DNA from 3 places in the Marinoscillum sp. 108 genome. Region 3 is predicted to be linked to each of the others. Evidence: riboswitches for the same ligand, from Rfam matches in the RefSeq annotation. Region 3 holds a riboswitch; each other region holds the start of a gene.
What was found. Region 3 has a riboswitch for S-adenosylmethionine ahead of GV030_RS09925 (HEPN domain-containing protein). Riboswitches for the same ligand answer to the same signal wherever they lie in the genome.
Positions count from the first base shown of each region.

Region 1 (5,668 bases), 2.4 Mb from region 3:
GCTTCAGCCGCTCCTGCACCGATTGTTCACGCCAGGCATTGTCTTCCACTTTCACTTTACCCTGACCCTTTACGTTTTCGGCAAGTGTCAGCAACCGCTCCGTAGCATCCGGCCGGCGATTGAGCAGTACATCTTCTACATGCTCCAGCAGGTCTTTCGGGATTTCATCATAGACCTCTATCAAGCCGGCATTGACAATGCCCATGTCCATACCATGTTTGATACCATGATAAAGAAATGCCGAATGCATGGCTTCCCGCACCACATTATTACCTCTGAAGGAGAATGAGACATTGCTCACTCCGCCACTTACCTTGGCTCCGGGCAGGTTTTCCTTGATCCATTTGGTGGCGTTGAAAAAATCCACCGCGTAGTTGTTATGTTCTTCAATACCCGTAGCTACCGGGAAAATATTCGGATCAAAAATGATGTCCTCTCGGGCAAAGCCCACGGTATCTACCAGCAGGTCATAGCAGCGCTTGCAGATGCTGATTCGGCGCTCGTAGGTATCGGCCTGACCTGCTTCATCGAAGGCCATGACCACTACTGCAGCACCATATTGTCGTATTTTGTTGGCTTGTCGCAAAAACGGCTCTTCCCCTTCTTTCAAACTAATGGAGTTCACCACGCCCTTGCCCTGAATGCACTGCAATCCTGCCTCTATGATCTCCCATTTGGAGGAGTCTATCATTATCGGAATTCTGGAGATCTCTGGCTCAGAAGCAATGAGGTTGAGGAATTTTACCATGGCCGCTTTACCATCCAACATGCCCTCGTCCATATTGACATCCAGGATCTGCGCACCACTGCGTACCTGATCGAGTGCTACATCCAGCGCTTCGTCATATTTATCCTCCAGGATCAATCGCTTGAAACGAGCCGAACCTGTAATATTGGTTCGCTCGCCCACGTTCACAAAGTTCGTCTCAGCAGTGATGATCAAAGGCTCAAGGCCTGAGAGTTTTAGTGGTTTAATATTCATCCGTTATCTGTATTCAGTATCCAGTTATCAGTTTGTTTCATTCAATGATTTCCGGAAAGACTGAATCATTTTTGTAAGTATTAATAATTCTTGATATAAGGCATCAAACTGATCGGTAGTGATTAATTGCCTGGCTCTGGCCAAGTAGATACATCCCACCACCTCAACGCAAGACCTCAGCGAGATCGCCAGAAATCTCTTAAACTCCTTCTTCGTTTGACCTGTACTCCCCTCTGCAATATTCAGGGAAACAGAATCCGCCGCTCTCTTCATTTGACTTGTTAAGGCAAATCGCTCCTCAACCGGAAAACACTTGGTCAATGCATTCACGTTCTGCGACAACTCCAGTGCTTTCTGCCAGATTTTCAGGTTTTCAAATATGAATGACATGAAACCGCCGACTGATTACTGAAAACTGAGATCTGAAGTCATTTGCTTCCTCGGCTCATACCTTCCAGCCACTTCGGCGATGGCCCTGATGTGATCGGGAGTGGTACCACAGCACCCACCCAAAATATTCACTAACCCCTCTTGCAAGTACTCTTCTACCTGGGCAGCCATTTCCTCGGCGCTCTCATCATATTCCCCAAACTCATTGGGCAGTCCGGCATTCGGGTGAGCGCTTACCAGAAAATCAGATTTCTCAGCAAGGGTCTGCAGATAAGGGCGCAGTTGCTTGGCACCCAGCGCACAGTTCAAACCAATACTGAGCAAAGGCATATGAGAAACCGAAATCAAAAAGGCCTCTGTGGTCTGACCAGAAAGGGTCCTCCCCGAAGCATCAGTGATCGTACCCGACACCATGATCGGCACCCGCACACCCCTTTCTCTGACTACCTCATCTATGGCCATGAGTGCGGCTTTGGCATTCAGCGTGTCAAAAACAGTTTCTACCAACAGCGCATCCGCACCACCGTCCAGAAGTCCTTTGACCTGCTCTATGTAGGCTTCTTTCAACCCTTCAAAGGTCACTGCACGGAAACCCGGGTCGTTGACATCCGGTGAGAGTGAGGCGGTTCTGTTCGTTGGCCCGATAGACCCTGCCACAAATCTGGGCTTGTGAGGCTCCTTAGCGGTGAATTCATCCGCTACCTCCCGCGCAATCTTCGCACTCTCATAGTTGAGTTGGTAAGCCAGGTGCTCCAGCTGATAATCTGCCTGGGCAATGGTAGTGCTGCTGAATGTGTTGGTCTCGGCAATGTCTGCACCTGCTGCAAAGTAGGCTGCGTGTATTTCCTTGATCACATCCGGTCGGGTGATGGAAAGCAGGTCATTGTTGCCCTTCAGGGATGAGGGATGATTCTGGAGCGACTCATTTCTAAAATCCTCCTCTTCCAGCTTATACCGCTGGATCATGGTGCCCATGGCACCATCCAAAATCAATATTCTCTCCTGAGCTATTTCTTCTAGCTTGTTCATATCCAAAGATTAAAACCATTTATTCAGGAGAAAGGTACCGGAGTGGATTACTTTATCTCTTCCAGACAATGCCTGGATGGGAGTTGGCACCGAAATCCTGATCAGATGACCAGAAAAGGTTGCCAAGGCTTCATAGGGCCCAATCCCTCTGCCTTTCTCGATAAATGTGGTGGCAAATATAGGGGGAGATTAACACAATAAAAACATTTGCAATTAGGTTCTCATCCACCCAAAGGAGTATTTTTACTCCCCAATGAAATTTGCTGCAATAGACATAGGCTCCAATGCCATCCGCTTACAGGTCACCAAAGTAATCGAATACGAACAGCTCATTACCTTCAAAAAACTCCAGTATGTGAGGTTTCCACTCAGACTTGGTCATGACGTGTTTACCAACAAAATGATCAGTCCGGTGAATCAGGAGAAGTTCGTGAAACTGATGACCGCCTACAAAAACCTGATAGACCTCTATGGAGTGGATCACTATTTTGGCTGTGCCACCTCTGCCATACGCGAGTCTGCCAACGGAAAAGCACTTACCGAAAGGGTGCTGAATGAGGTGGGCTTAAAAATCAACATCATCAGTGGTGTGAAAGAAGCCGAAATGATCAATGAAGTGATTAGTCTGGATCTGGATGACAAAACCTACCTGCATGTGGATGTGGGTGGCGGTAGCACCGAGCTCAATTTCTATTATAAACAGAAGAAAGTGGCTTCCAAATCCTTCAAAATTGGATCAGTGAGGCGGCTGGAGCATCACGACTCACCCAGGGCCTGGAAGGAGATAGAGCGCTGGGTAAAAGATGAACTCAAAGACCATAAGGAGAAAGTCACAGCCATAGGTACAGGAGGAAACATCAACAAAATATATGAGCTCTCGCCTGTTTCCAAAAAAAGGAAAATCTCGCTGGAAAGCATCATGAAAGTACAGGACTACCTCGGTAACCTCACTCTGGATGAGCGCCTGAATCGGCTGCAACTGAACCCCGACCGGGCCGATGTAATCATCCCTGCTTCGGAAATCTATGTGCACGCCATGAAGGCTGCCAGAGCCAGGTCCATGCTGGTGCCCGATATTGGGTTGAAAGACGGAATCAACTATTACCTTTTTGAGAAGTACTACCCCAGTCGCGGAAAGATTTTTGTGAAAAACTCATGATCTGAAAATCCCTACATTTGCCGATCTAAAAATCGCACAATCATGACAATCATAGAAGCTATTGGCTGGCTGGGTGCCGGCTCACTCCTGGTAGGTTTTGTACTGAACATCTTTCAGAAAATCGCCGCTGGCTCCTTCCCTTATTTACTCCTCAACCTGGGCGGCTCGGCACTCCTGCTTTACAATGCCTACATGAACGGCGCCTATCCCTTCGTGGTGGTCAACCTTTTTTGGGTCGTTTTTTCGGGCATTAAACTCTTCCAGCTATCCTTTAGCAAATCATAAAGCCGTAGCTTTATAAGATGGACAAAGATCATAACCTGGCAGTACTCATAGACGGGGACAATATCCCCTCAGCTTATGTAAAGGAAATGATGGAGGAGATCGCCAAGTATGGCAACCCCACTATCAAACGGATTTATGGCGACTGGACCAAGCCCAACCTTTCCAAATGGAAAAACATGCTGCTGGAAAACGCCATCACGCCCATCCAGCAGTATGCCTACACCACTGGCAAGAATGCTACCGACTCGGCCATGATCATTGATGCCATGGACATCCTGTACTCCGGAAAGGTCAATGGCTTCTGTTTGGTCTCCAGTGATAGTGACTTTACCCGACTGGCTACCCGGCTGAGAGAGGCCGGCATGACGGTGATAGGGATCGGCGAAAAGAAAACTCCCAACCCATTTATAGTGGCCTGTGATCGGTTTATCTACATTGAGATCCTCAAGAAAGCCGAAAAAACCACTCAAGACCCTAAAGGCAAGCCTGCTAAAAAGGATGAGGATGACAAAATCACGCCTAAAGTGATCAGCCTGATCAGTGCCACCATCTCCGACTGTGCCGATGATGATGGGTGGGCCTTCTTGGGCGATGTGGGTGGTCTGCTTCAGAAAAAGCAGCCCAATTTTGACTCCAGAAACTTCGGATTCCAGAAGCTCACTCCTATGATCAAATCGATCAATAAGTTTGAAATAGAGCAGCGCGAAAACCAACGCGGCGGGAAGTACAAACTGGTCTATGTGAGGAATAAGGATTAAGGTATGGGTGAATCCTCCTTCATTAAAAATCATTGATCATTATGTACAAACGAGTTTCTCTACCTCGGCGCTCCATATGAAAACACGCTACACAATTCTTCTTCTAATCACTATTAGATAGATCAGGTTATGAAAAAAATGCTGGTTGGAATATTTGTCTACTTCTTGTTCCAAATTTCCGGGGATTGTCAAAAATGTGCTGACATAAAGCTTAAGAACTCCGATGTATTCTTAAATGTATCCATCGCTGCAACTTCCAGTACACAATTCTACACCAATGAAGGAAGTGACTTTAAGTTCGAAGCTATTGATTCAGTGATTTTATTCTTTGAACCATCAGAATCCCTTGTAAGCCATTTAGAAAACAAAGGTGTTTCATTCACAATTAAAAGAATGAGTTTGGAGGAAATCGAGGAGGTTACAGGAGAAAACATAAAAACCAGTTTGGACTGGATAATTCTCACTAGCGGTGATTCCTTGCACGGATATATTGAAGAAAAATCAAATGGGATAATATTTAGGAATCCAATAGAATCAGACTTTAGGAAAATATCAAATACTGATATTATAAGCTATAAAAATAATGAAGTTATATATGAAAATTTTAGAGGAATGAAAGCCCTAGAAATACGTGGAAATGTGAGCCTTTATATTGATACCTTAAGAGCAACATATGTCCATTTCTCCCCATATGGGGCGAGGGCCAAACCAACAACAAGCATTTACTATTTTGTGAAAAGGGAGAATGAAGAAGAGTTAATGTTGTTATCAATTAAGGGTAAAATATGGCTGAATAGCACCTTCAAAAAAACAGCTACTAATTATTTTAAAGAATGTCCAGACTTGGTTGATAGAATCAATCGAGGGTGGTACACTAAAAATCATATTGTGGAAATAGTACAATTCTACAACACAAGATGCTCAAAATAGCAACCGTATTATGGTAAGTTCCCTGTGATCTTGTTCCATAAAAATGATAGAGCCTATCCTTTGACATAAAACATCCTCAGTTTGAACAGGCCATATGGGATGTGATTCCCGCCTACACAGGAATGACTACCTATG
Region 1 is NZ_LR734808.1:68,035-73,702, reverse strand. Features, by position in the region: partial or broken gene metH (methionine synthase) at 1-1,017, opposite strand, end outside; gene GV030_RS00210 (four helix bundle protein) at 1,010-1,372, opposite strand; gene GV030_RS00205 (homocysteine S-methyltransferase family protein) at 1,388-2,401, opposite strand; SAM riboswitch class I at 2,451-2,568, opposite strand; gene GV030_RS00200 (Ppx/GppA phosphatase family protein) at 2,655-3,560, shown strand; gene GV030_RS00195 (hypothetical protein) at 3,603-3,845, shown strand; gene GV030_RS00190 (NYN domain-containing protein) at 3,863-4,603, shown strand; gene GV030_RS00185 (hypothetical protein) at 4,733-5,533, shown strand.
Region 1: it holds a riboswitch for S-adenosylmethionine, as region 3 does, so the genes downstream of both, GV030_RS00205 (homocysteine S-methyltransferase family protein) here and GV030_RS09925 (HEPN domain-containing protein) in region 3, are expected to answer to the same signal.

Region 2 (5,668 bases), on a different contig from region 3:
GACCCCACAAAGTAAGCTGATCTAATGCGTCCGTTGTTGGCCGCCTTTGGAAAAATCTGCCCCGCCACACTGTGACCTATCAGGAAAATTTTATCATATTTTTTATTCGCCCAGGCAATCACGCTATTGAGGTCTTTGTCCCCCCAGTCGCTCATTTTGCAGCGCTCGTCTTTGACCGAGCTGTGCAGCGAGTCTCCTATCCCCCGATAGTCAAAAGTGATCACATCAAATTCTTTGTATTGGCAAGCGTAGTCTGCAAACCCTTTGTAGTAGCGCTGAGGGGCCCCTGCTGCAGGGCTCACGATGATCAGATGTGCGCTTTTGGCATCCCCTGAAAAAAGCGTAGCGCTTATTTTAGTTTTATCCTCCGAAATGATCTGAAACCCTTCAGCCTTATGCATGCCTTGTTTTTATACTGAATTTGCCGATGTGGCGGATGACATCTGACTGCCGCAAATGTATTATAATACTTTATATTCACAATCCGTTTGGCAATGTGTCCATTTCAAATATTTTTGCAACTCAAATAGAAACCAATCCAAAATGAGCGTTCTAGTTAATAAAAATTCTAAAATAATCGTACAGGGCTTTACCGGCACTGAAGGAACCTTCCACGCCACTCAAATGATTGAGTACGGCACGAATGTAGTAGGAGGCGTAACTCCAGGCAAAGGTGGACAAAGCCACCTGGACAAACCTGTGTTTAATACTGTGAAGGATGCCGTAGATGCAACAGGTGCTGACGTATCTATCATCTTCGTGCCACCAGCATTCGCTGCTGATGCCATCATGGAAGCTGCTGATGCAGGCATCAAGGTTATCATCACCATCACAGAGGGTATTCCTGTGAAGGACATGATGAAAGCCAAACCTTACGCCATTGCCAGAGGAGCCAAACTGGTAGGGCCAAACTGCCCTGGGGTGATCACTCCGGGTGAAGCCAAAGTGGGCATTATGCCAGGTTTTGTATTTAAGAAAGGAAATATTGGGATCGTTTCTAAATCAGGAACATTGACCTACGAAGCAGCCGATCAGGTAGTAAAAGCAGGATTGGGTATTACTACCGCCATCGGTATTGGAGGAGATCCTATCATCGGTACTTCTACCAAAGATGCTGTACAGTTGCTCATGGAGGATCCGGAGACTGAAGGGATCGTGATGATCGGTGAAATCGGTGGAAACTACGAAGCTGAGGCAGCCAAATGGATCAAAGAAAATGGCAACAAAAAGCCTGTAGTAGGATTTATTGCCGGCCAAACAGCACCTCCCGGAAGAAGAATGGGCCATGCCGGAGCCATTATCGGTGGCGCAGATGACACTGCTGCCGCCAAAATGAAGATCATGGCCGCCAATGGCATCCATGTGGTCAACTCCCCTGCAGATATCGGGGAAGTCATGAAAAAAGCATTGGGCTAATAACTTTAGTTCGATTAGATATAGATAAGCCGGTCAGAATTTTCTGACCGGCTTTATTTTTTTATTGCCCTTCTTTTTTTTTGCAAACTAATTTTTCCGTGTTACGTTTGTGCTCTCAAATCGATAAAGCATCGATTTATAAAGAAGCGCTGAGAGACAGGCTCTAAGAAGCGCTAGCAACCCCCACCCTAAACGGGAAGGTGCTAATTCCTGATATATAAATTGATAGTTATGAAATTCAACAAAAACACTTTTGCGAAAGCAACTGCTTTTTTGCCAAGCATTGAAGCAAGGTTATCTATTTCACATTCTCCGATCGACAGAGGGTTCTGTTGTATGTGTTACTACTGCTAATTCCGCAGGTATTGTTCCTTTTAGTTATTGGAAAATCCGCAGGCCGATTCATGTATTGTCTTTGGTCATAAAAGCATACCCCATATACTATTCTAGAATCTTAAAAAATATACACTCATGTCAGCATTAAAATTTGAAACCTTACAACTACACGCAGGCCAGGAAATAGACCCCACTACAGGATCACGGGCTGTGCCTATTTATCAAACTACTTCATTCGGATTCAAAAACTCCGAGCACGGCGCTAACCTTTTCGCCCTGAAGGAATTTGGAAACATCTATAGTCGGATCATGAATCCCACCAATGATGTATTCGAGAAGCGTATCGCTGCACTGGAAGGGGGAGTGGCCGCATTGGCGGTAGGCTCCGGGCAAGCTGCTCAGTTTATCGCACTCAGCAATATTCTGGAGTCTGGTGACAACTTTGTGTCCAGCTCATTTCTCTATGGCGGCACTTACAATCAGTTTAAAGTAGCCTTCAAGCGCCTCGGCATTAAAGTGAAGTTTGCTGAAAGCGACCAGGCCGAAGAGTTTGAGAAATTGATCGATGAGAAAACCAAAGCCATTTATCTGGAAACCATCGGCAATCCGGGTTTCAACGTGCCTGATTTTGAGGCGATCGCGGCAGTAGCCAAAGCAAACAATATTCCACTCATAGTGGACAATACTTTTGGAGCTGGTGGCTACCTCTTTCGACCTTTGGAGCATGGGGCTTCAGTGGTCACTGCCTCGGCTACCAAATGGATAGGTGGCCATGGCACAAGCATAGGTGGTGTGATCATAGATGGCGGAAACTTCAACTGGGGCAATGGAAAATTCCCGCAGTTTACCGAGCCTTCTGAGGGCTATCACGGATTGGTCTTCTGGGATGTGTTTGGAGAAGGAAATCCGCTAGGTCTGCCCAATATTGCCTTTGCTATCCGAGCCCGGGTGGAAGGTCTAAGAGATTTTGGACCGGCACTCAGCCCATTCAATAGCTTCTTGCTTTTGCAGGGACTGGAAACGTTATCGCTGCGCGTGCAGCGTACCGTGGATAATGCACTGGAACTGGCGCAATGGCTGGAGCAGCACCCATTGGTAGAAACCGTCAACTATCCGGGTCTGAAAAGCAGCAGCTATCATGAGCTTGCCAAAAAATACCTCAAAAACGGGTTTGGTGGAGTGCTCTCATTTACCCTGAAGGGAGAAAAAGAGTTGGCCACACAACTAGTAGATAATCTGGAGTTGGTCAGTCATTTGGCCAATGTGGGGGATGCCAAAACGCTGATCATACAGCCTGCGGCCACCACCCACCAGCAATTATCCAATGAAGAACAATTAAATGCGGGCGTACTTCCCAACCTGCTCAGAGTCTCTTTGGGCATCGAGCACATCGATGACATCAAAGCGGATTTCCAGCAGGCTTTCGAAAAAATATATGCAGACAATCAAGTTAATGCCTAATACCATCGAACAAATACAGCCAAAATCTGCGATCCTCAAAGTAGAAGAACCGTTCATCCTGGAGTGTGGAGACACACTCCGGAATGTCCGGATTTCCTACACCACCTACGGTACGCTCAATAGTGAGAAGACCAATGTGGCCTGGGTATTTCATGCCCTCACTGCAAACGGGAACCCCGCGGAGTGGTGGCCCGAGCTTGTGGGTCCCGGTAAGGCTATCGATCCGGAAGATAAGTTCGTCGTATGTGCCAATATGCTGGGCTCATGCTACGGCACCACCGGACCAAAAAACTATAACTTCCCTCTGGTCACGATCCGTGACATGGTGAATGCTCACAAGCTACTGAAAGCGCATTTGGGAATCGAAACCATCCATCTGGGAATCGGTGGATCTATGGGTGGACAGCAGCTTCTGGAATGGGCCGTGGAAGAGCCTACACTTTTTGATCACATCGTACCCTTAGCGACCAACGCTTTCCATTCCCCATGGGGGATTGCCTTCAACGAGGCACAGCGAATGGCGCTGGAAAACATCGATAGTGCCAAAGGACTGGAGGCCGCCCGAGCCATAGCCATGCTATCATACAGGCACTACAACACCTATAACAAAACGCAGCGAGACATAGACCAGCGATGGGATGACTTCTCGGCATCCTCTTATCAGCGATATCAGGGTGAGAAACTCCGCAAACGATTTTCAGTGGAGAGTTATTATTACCTCTCCAAGGCCATGGATAGCCACCACGTAGGCAGGCATTTCGGGTCGTCAGAAACTGCCCTGAAACGTATCCGATCCAAAGCACTGGTGATCGGTATAGATACAGATATACTTTTCCCCCCGGAGGAGCAGCAGTACATTGCCGGGCTCATACCGGATGCAAAATTCCGTTTGGTCACATCCGCATTTGGTCATGATGGATTTCTGACTGAATCGGAACAGATTTCTGAATTGATCCGTGATTTTTTGAAAGCCTAAACATATCAGACACAAAAAAAGCCAACCCCTTGGGTTGGCTTATCTCCCGAAAAGTATCCGGGACTGCCCTAGTTCTTCTTGATCACTTTTACCTGATCAATGACCTTACCTTCGCTGAGTATTTGCAGGATATAAATACCCGCTTCTACCCTGCTAATGTCCATGGGTTCATTGCTTTTCCCTTCCTGTACTAGACCACCATCCAGTTCATACAGTTTGCAAATGGTTACCTCTGGTGTTTTCACTAAGATGTGGCTACTCGCCGGATTGGGGTATACGTTCACCCGAACTGGAGACGGTGCACTCAAAACCTGCTCTGAAGTAATGACCAAAGTTTCGGTAGCGGATCCCGTATAATTAGTTTCAATGATTTCCACAATGACCTCATAACTGCCGGCTGTCACAGGCTCCTCAGCGTCCCCATTGAATGTCATGACAAAGTTCAAGTCGGCCGGCTCAGTGGTCACTTCAGGTCTCTTCCCGGTGCCATCCTCCTCATGTTCCAAATCGGTCAGTACTATTGAGGCCATGGCCTTGTGGATCGTAAGCACCCCTTCTGTGTATACAAAAGAATAATTTGCTGCTTCTCCACCTGAGCTGGTGATTTCATAAACTCCGGCATCAGGAATCCCAGATAAACCAGCGCCTGCCTGAGGTTGTACGAGCAGGGCCTGCTCATCCTCGCCATTTACAAATCCTGAAATGGAATAAGTAAACTCAGGAAGCGCTTCACCATATACCACCTCCTGATCATCTGGTGTCACCACCAGCTCAGCGGTACTCACTTCAAACGGCTGACCCACTGATTCTGCAGACAGGTAATCCTGATCACCATTCTGAGTAGCAGTGATTGTAGTGGTACCAGCCCCCACAATGGTGACAGTGCTACCACTGACAGTGGCTACCGACTCATCCGAACTTTCAAAACTCACCACCAGACCGGAGGTGGCCGTTGCACTAAGTTCAAATGGCGCATCGCCAAACACCCTATCATCAGGTCCCACAAACGTGATGGTCTGATCGAGTTTAGTCACATCAGAAACGGATAAAATCTGCTCCTCCGACGCAGGCAAGTAATTCGCATTGCCTGCCTGAGTGGCCGTGATAGTAGTGGTTCCCGATGACAAGATGCTCACCGTATTTCCAGAGATGGTAGCGACCGTTTCGTCAGAGCTCGAAAAGGAAACTTCAAGATCCGAACTGGATGTAGCGATCAGGTCAAAGGGTTTCTCGTTAGCTGCTTTTTCACCAATCGCTTCAAAAGTAATCAGCTGTGGTGCTCTGTTGACTGTAAGCACCTGAGCCACGTCACTGGCCACGTCAAACTCCTCATCACCCGGCTGGCTCGCTGTAATGGTAGTATTACCAGCGCCGATTATGGTCACCACCTTGCCAGAGATGGTAGCCACTGTTTCATCTGAACTCTCATAAGTAATCTCCAACCCACTGCTGGCATAAGCTTCCAAATCGAAGGAGCCA
Region 2 is NZ_LR734811.1:92,714-98,381, forward strand. Features, by position in the region: gene GV030_RS15680 (alpha/beta fold hydrolase) at 1-401, opposite strand, end outside; gene sucD (succinate--CoA ligase subunit alpha) at 544-1,416, shown strand; SAM riboswitch class I at 1,550-1,640, shown strand; gene GV030_RS15690 (O-acetylhomoserine aminocarboxypropyltransferase/cysteine synthase family protein) at 1,888-3,213, shown strand; gene metX (homoserine O-acetyltransferase) at 3,206-4,189, shown strand; gene GV030_RS15700 (FG-GAP-like repeat-containing protein) at 4,258-5,668, opposite strand, start outside.
Region 2: it holds a riboswitch for S-adenosylmethionine, as region 3 does, so the genes downstream of both, GV030_RS15690 (O-acetylhomoserine aminocarboxypropyltransferase/cysteine synthase family protein) here and GV030_RS09925 (HEPN domain-containing protein) in region 3, are expected to answer to the same signal.

Region 3 (5,668 bases):
TGGCTTATCCAGTGGCCGTCATTGGGTTGATCTCTATTATCTATGGTGGCCTGGTGGCCATGGCTCAGAATGACATTAAAAAATTGATTGCCTATTCTTCCGTCTCCCACATGGGGTTTGTCCTGCTTGGTCTGGCAGCGATCACCAGCGAAGGCGTTTCCGGTTCATTGTTTCAGATGGTATCCCACGGCTTTATTTCCGGAGCATTGTTCCTGATAGTAGGGGTGATCTATGACCGCACCCATGATCGGCAAATTGAAAACCTGAGTGGCCTAGCGAGTAAAATGCCTCAATATACCTTTTTCGTGGTTTTATTCTTTTTTGCCTCTTTGGGGCTGCCTGGACTCTCCGGATTTGTTGGAGAAGTTTTGGTACTTATGGGGGCCATCGGCACAGAGTCGCTCACGGGCATATTCCCGAGATGGATAGGTATGGTGGCCGTGCTCGGGATTATCATTTCAGCCGGGTATTATCTGTGGACCCTTCAGCGGATGTTTTTTGGTAAGTTCTGGACCAGGGAGCGCGAATGGGAGTCTTTAATGCGGGATCTCACTATTCGGGAATGGTTGATGCTGGCTCCGCTGGCAGTATTGGTAGTGCTCTTCGGGGTGTTTCCTTCACTGATTCTTGATCCCATCGACAATTCCATTCAGTTTTTTGTAGAGCGTGTGCTGGATCAGGGGCACTATTTCCTAAATAAATAGACCATGCTCACCAATCAGCTCACCAATATTTTAGACAGTCTCGGAGGCCTGAGTTTTGAAATTTCGCTGGCTGCAGGTGCCCTTATTCTGTTGATGGCCGGTCTTGTATGGAAGCAAACTCTGGTGAGTCGGGTGATCTACGTGGTGGTCATCTTGGTGGCCATGTGGTTGGTTCAGGTAGATGGTGTTTCTGGATTTTTATTTGACCAAACGCTGGTGACTGATTCAATGGGGCAAATCATGAAACTTTTGTTTGGCGTGACCTCACTGTGGATTGTGTTTTTTCCTACAGCCGAAAGGCACCGGTCTGAGTATTATTTTCTGATTCTTTCTCTGATATTAGGTAGTACTCTGATGCTCTCTGTCAATCACCTCCTGGTGATCTATCTGGCGGTAGAGCTTACATCGTTTTCGGCCTACATGCTCACCAATTTCAATTTTAGGAAGGGAGCTTTTGAGGCTGGAATGAAATACCTCATTTTTGGGGGCGTCACGTCTGCACTGGCGCTTTACGGAATGTCACTTATTTACGGTTTTACGGGGACTCTGTCGCTTTCTGAAATGGATCTTCACCTGACGGGAGATCCGGTGCTCCTGAACGTGGGAATTTTACTTTTCATTGGCGGAATACTCTTCAAGGTGAGTGCAGTTCCATTTCACATTTGGGTGCCCTCTGCCTATCAGGAAGCACCAACTGATGCCGTAATGGTACTTTCAGTAGTTCCAAAGTTGGGTGGGTTTGTGTTGCTTCACCGAATCCTCATGACTGTGGGGGTTCAGGAACTTTACTGGCTGTACGTTACCATTTCCGTGATTGGCATCTTCACAATCGTTCTTGGCACACTTGGCGCTTTGGGGCAGACCAATGTTAAGCGGATGATTGCGTACGGGGCCATTGCTCATTCGGGATTTATTTTAGTGACCTTGCTCATTCCGTTTGAAAATGGTGCGGTGGCCTTTGCCTGGTATGCGGTGGTTTATGCCATGATGAATGTAGCTGTATTTTATCTGGTTTCCGTTTTCGAAATTCATGGCAAAACAGAGATCAATCATTTCTCGGGACTTTCAAAAACCGAGGCTTATATGGGTGGGTTGATGGTAGTAGTGATGATCGCTTTGATCGGCCTTCCACCCACAGTAGGGTTCACTGCTAAATTTTACCTGTTTACAGTGATGTGGGACTGGTATCAGCAGGTGGGTGATCCGGTGATGCTTACTTATTTGATCGTAGCGATTTTGAGTGTTATTTTCTCCCTTTTCTTTTATCTGAAAATCCCTTATTTCTTTTTTCTTAAACAAGAAATAAGCGACCTTCAGGTAGGAATCCCTGTCAGTCAGCGGATAATTGCAACTATTTTCACCTCCGGTTTGTTGTGGTTTTTCTTTAGGCCGGAAATATTGAATAACATTGCAGAAATTATTAAATTCCTTGATTGGTAACTAACCATGAGCGACCCTATCAAACACGAATGTGGAGTAGCTGTACTTCGCCTCAGAAAGCCCCTCCAGTATTACATTGATAAATACGGATCTCCGGCGTTTGCAGCAAAAAAGATGTACCTGCTCATGCAAAAGCAGCACAATAGGGGGCAGGATGGCGTAGGAGTAGCCAACATCAAACTGGATATGCCGCCCGGCACCAGATACATCAGCAGATACCGCACCACCAATCAGCAGCCGATCGAGGACATATTCGGCAAAATCAGCAGAAAATATAATAAAGCAAAGAAGGAAGGAGGCGACAGCTTCTACGATGCTCAATGGATGAAAGATAATTATGCTTTCACCGGTGAAGTATGGCTGGGTCACCTGAGGTATGGTACACATGGAAAGAACGGGATCGAAAGCTGCCATCCTTTTTTAAGACAAAATAACTGGAGAAGTCGAAACCTGGTGATGGCCGGCAACTTCAACATGACTAACGTGGACGAGCTTTTTGACAAGCTGGTCTCTTTGGGGCAGCACCCTAAGGAAATGGTGGATACCGTCACTGTGATGGAGAAAATTGGCCACTTTTTGGATGAAGCCAATCAGGCAGTTTTTAATAAATACAGGGGGACTAAAACCAATATTGAAATCACAGATATCATAGAGCAGGAACTGGATCTGCAGCGTATTCTTGAAAAGTCCTGTCGCGACTTTGATGGTGGATACACCATGACGGGGATGCTGGGGTATGGCGCAGCATTCGTAGCGCGCGATCCCAATGGCATACGACCAGCCTACTACTATGCCGATGATGATGTGGTGGTAGTGGCTTCAGAGAAGCCAGCCATCAAAACCACCTTCGAATGTAATTACAATGAGATCCGTGAAATACCACCGGGTCATGCATTGATCATTGAGAAAGATGGTAGCTACAGGGAGGTGAAGTTTATTGAGCCAAGGGTGAAAAAGTCCTGTTCTTTTGAGCGGATTTATTTTTCCAGAGGTACCGATCCTGATATCTACAATGAGCGCCGGAAATTGGGAGAACTACTTATCCCGAGCGTCCTCAAATCGGTCAATTTTGACCTGAAAAATGCAGTTTTCTCGTACATCCCCAATACAGCGGAAACCTCCTTTTTGGGCCTCCTGAGAGGTATTGATAATTACCTCATTGCCCAGCGAAAGGATATTATACTCGATCAGAAGCCCAGTGCGGATTCACTGGAAGAGTTACTTTCTTTTCGCCCAAGGGTGGAGAAGTTAGTGTTGAAGGATGCCAAACTTCGAACTTTCATTACCGATGATGCGCACAGAGACGATCTGGTGGCGCACGTATATGACACCACCTATGAGGTGATCAATAAGCGAAAAGATACACTCGTGGTAATCGATGATTCTATCGTGAGGGGTACCACTTTGGAGAAAAGTATTCTGACACTGCTGGATAGGCTGGAGCCTAAAAAAGTGGTGATTGTATCATCTGCTCCTCAGATACGATTCCCGGACTGCTATGGGATAGATATGAGTAAGATGAAGGATTTTGTGGCCTTCAGGGCGGTGCTTGCCTTGCTTCAGAAGCATGATAAGGAGTATCTGTTGGACGAGGTATATGAAAAATGTCTGGCCAGCACGGGAGATAAAAATCAGCGCAACTTTGTGAAGGAACTGTATGCTCCTTTCACTTACGATGAAGTTTCAGCCATGATTACGAATATTGTTCGGCCTAAAGGCATGAAAGCTGAACTGGAAGTAGTCTATCAAACAGTAGAAAACCTACACAAGGCATGCCCTAACCATATTGGCGATTGGTACTTTACGGGTGATTACCCTACCCCTGGGGGAAACCGGGTGGTAAATAAGGCCTTTATGAATTTCATGAAAGGCTCTGAGGTGCGCGCTTATTAACGAAGGAAGTGAAATGCTGGAAATGCCAGTGGTTCATTTGCGAAAATTGGAAATATGAGCGTAAAATTTTGAAAAATTGAATTTTTCAATACAAGTTATCGTTATTTTGATTCGGAAGTTTTGAAGTCTCAGTTTTGTGACTCACCTTTGCCTCATCAATTAGCGTATAATTGATTTATAAAGAAGCGTGGAGAGACGGGCTCTGTGAAGCGCTAGCAACCTGAAAGCAATGTTTAAGGTGCTAATTCCTGTTTCTGGCGGTTGCCGGAATAAATATGAATTAATTGACCATGAATTTACAAACAACCTTCTTTTTTAAGTCAATTGACCTCTCGAGACATTCGATGAGTTGTTGTTGCTGTTGTTGTAAGTGATCCCTATCCCTTACTGAAATACAGCACCTTTTTATCCAACAACTTTTATCATAATGCCTTTTAAGTTCAATTGTAACCCTTTATTCTTTCTAATGTCATGTTGTTGCTGCGCATGCGTGTGTTGCATATGCTGCATTTGTACATGACATCCCGGGAAGCACCAGAAATAAATAAAATATTTTCATTGTGTAACTAAAGCCCCGGGAGACTTCATTCAGGGGCTTTTTTTATAGAAAAAACAAAAAAATGATCACAAAAGACATCAGCAAAGAGGCCAAAGCCGACATCAAAGAGCTCAAGGATAAAATCCAGGATTTTAATCTTGGCAGAATACCTGAGGAGCGTTTCAAGTCTTTTCGTCTGGCCAGAGGAGTTTATGGGCAGCGTCAGCAAGGCGTGCAGATGTTTCGTTTGAAGCTGCCGTTTGGGAAAATCACCCCGGATCAGCTGGAGACGGTGGCCAATCTTTCAGAAAAATATACGAATGGTAACCTTCACCTCACTACCAGACAAAATATCCAACTTCATTTTGTGAGGCTGCAGGATACACCGGAAATGTGGGAGGCTCTGGAGTCCGTAGGGGTGACCACCAAGGAGGCTTGTGGTAATACCGTTCGCAACGTGACGGCTTCTCCATATGCGGGTATTGATCCCGAGGAGCCGTTTGATGTATCTCCCTACGCTCAGGGGGTATTTGAGTACTTCCTCAGAAACCCCATTTGTCAGGAAATGGGGAGAAAGGTGAAAATTGCTTTTTCATCCTCTAAGTCGGATGCGGCATTCACTTATATCCATGATTTTGGGTTTATTCCTAAGATCAAGAATGGCGCCTACGGATTTGAAGTGATTGTAGGTGGTGGGCTTGGTGCTCAGTCATTTATGGGGCAGTTGGCTTATGATTTCCTACCTCAGGATGAACTGATTCCTTTTATAGAAGCAGGCCTTCGGGTGTTTGATCGGTACGGAGAGCGGGAGCGAAGACACAAAGCGAGACTGAAGTATCTGATAGAGCCTAACAAGGGGATCGGTCTTGAAGGGTTCATGAAACTGATAGAAGAAGAGCGCAAATCTCTGAAGCATCAGACCTACAAGATCAACACCAAAAAGGTGATCACCAAAGTGCCTGAGGATCAGTCGATCTTGGGAGTGGGTGATTTTGAGCCCAATACTGCTTATAAGGAATGGTTTCTCACCAACGTGTTTGAGCAGAAGCAGGAAGGATTCTACGCCGTGAAAGTGAGAATACCTCTTGGAGAC
Region 3 is NZ_LR734808.1:2,476,302-2,481,969, reverse strand. Features, by position in the region: gene GV030_RS09940 (NuoM family protein) at 1-704, shown strand, start outside; gene GV030_RS09935 (NADH-quinone oxidoreductase subunit N) at 708-2,144, shown strand; gene GV030_RS09930 (amidophosphoribosyltransferase) at 2,151-4,037, shown strand; SAM riboswitch class I at 4,210-4,319, shown strand; gene GV030_RS09925 (HEPN domain-containing protein) at 4,658-5,668, shown strand, end outside.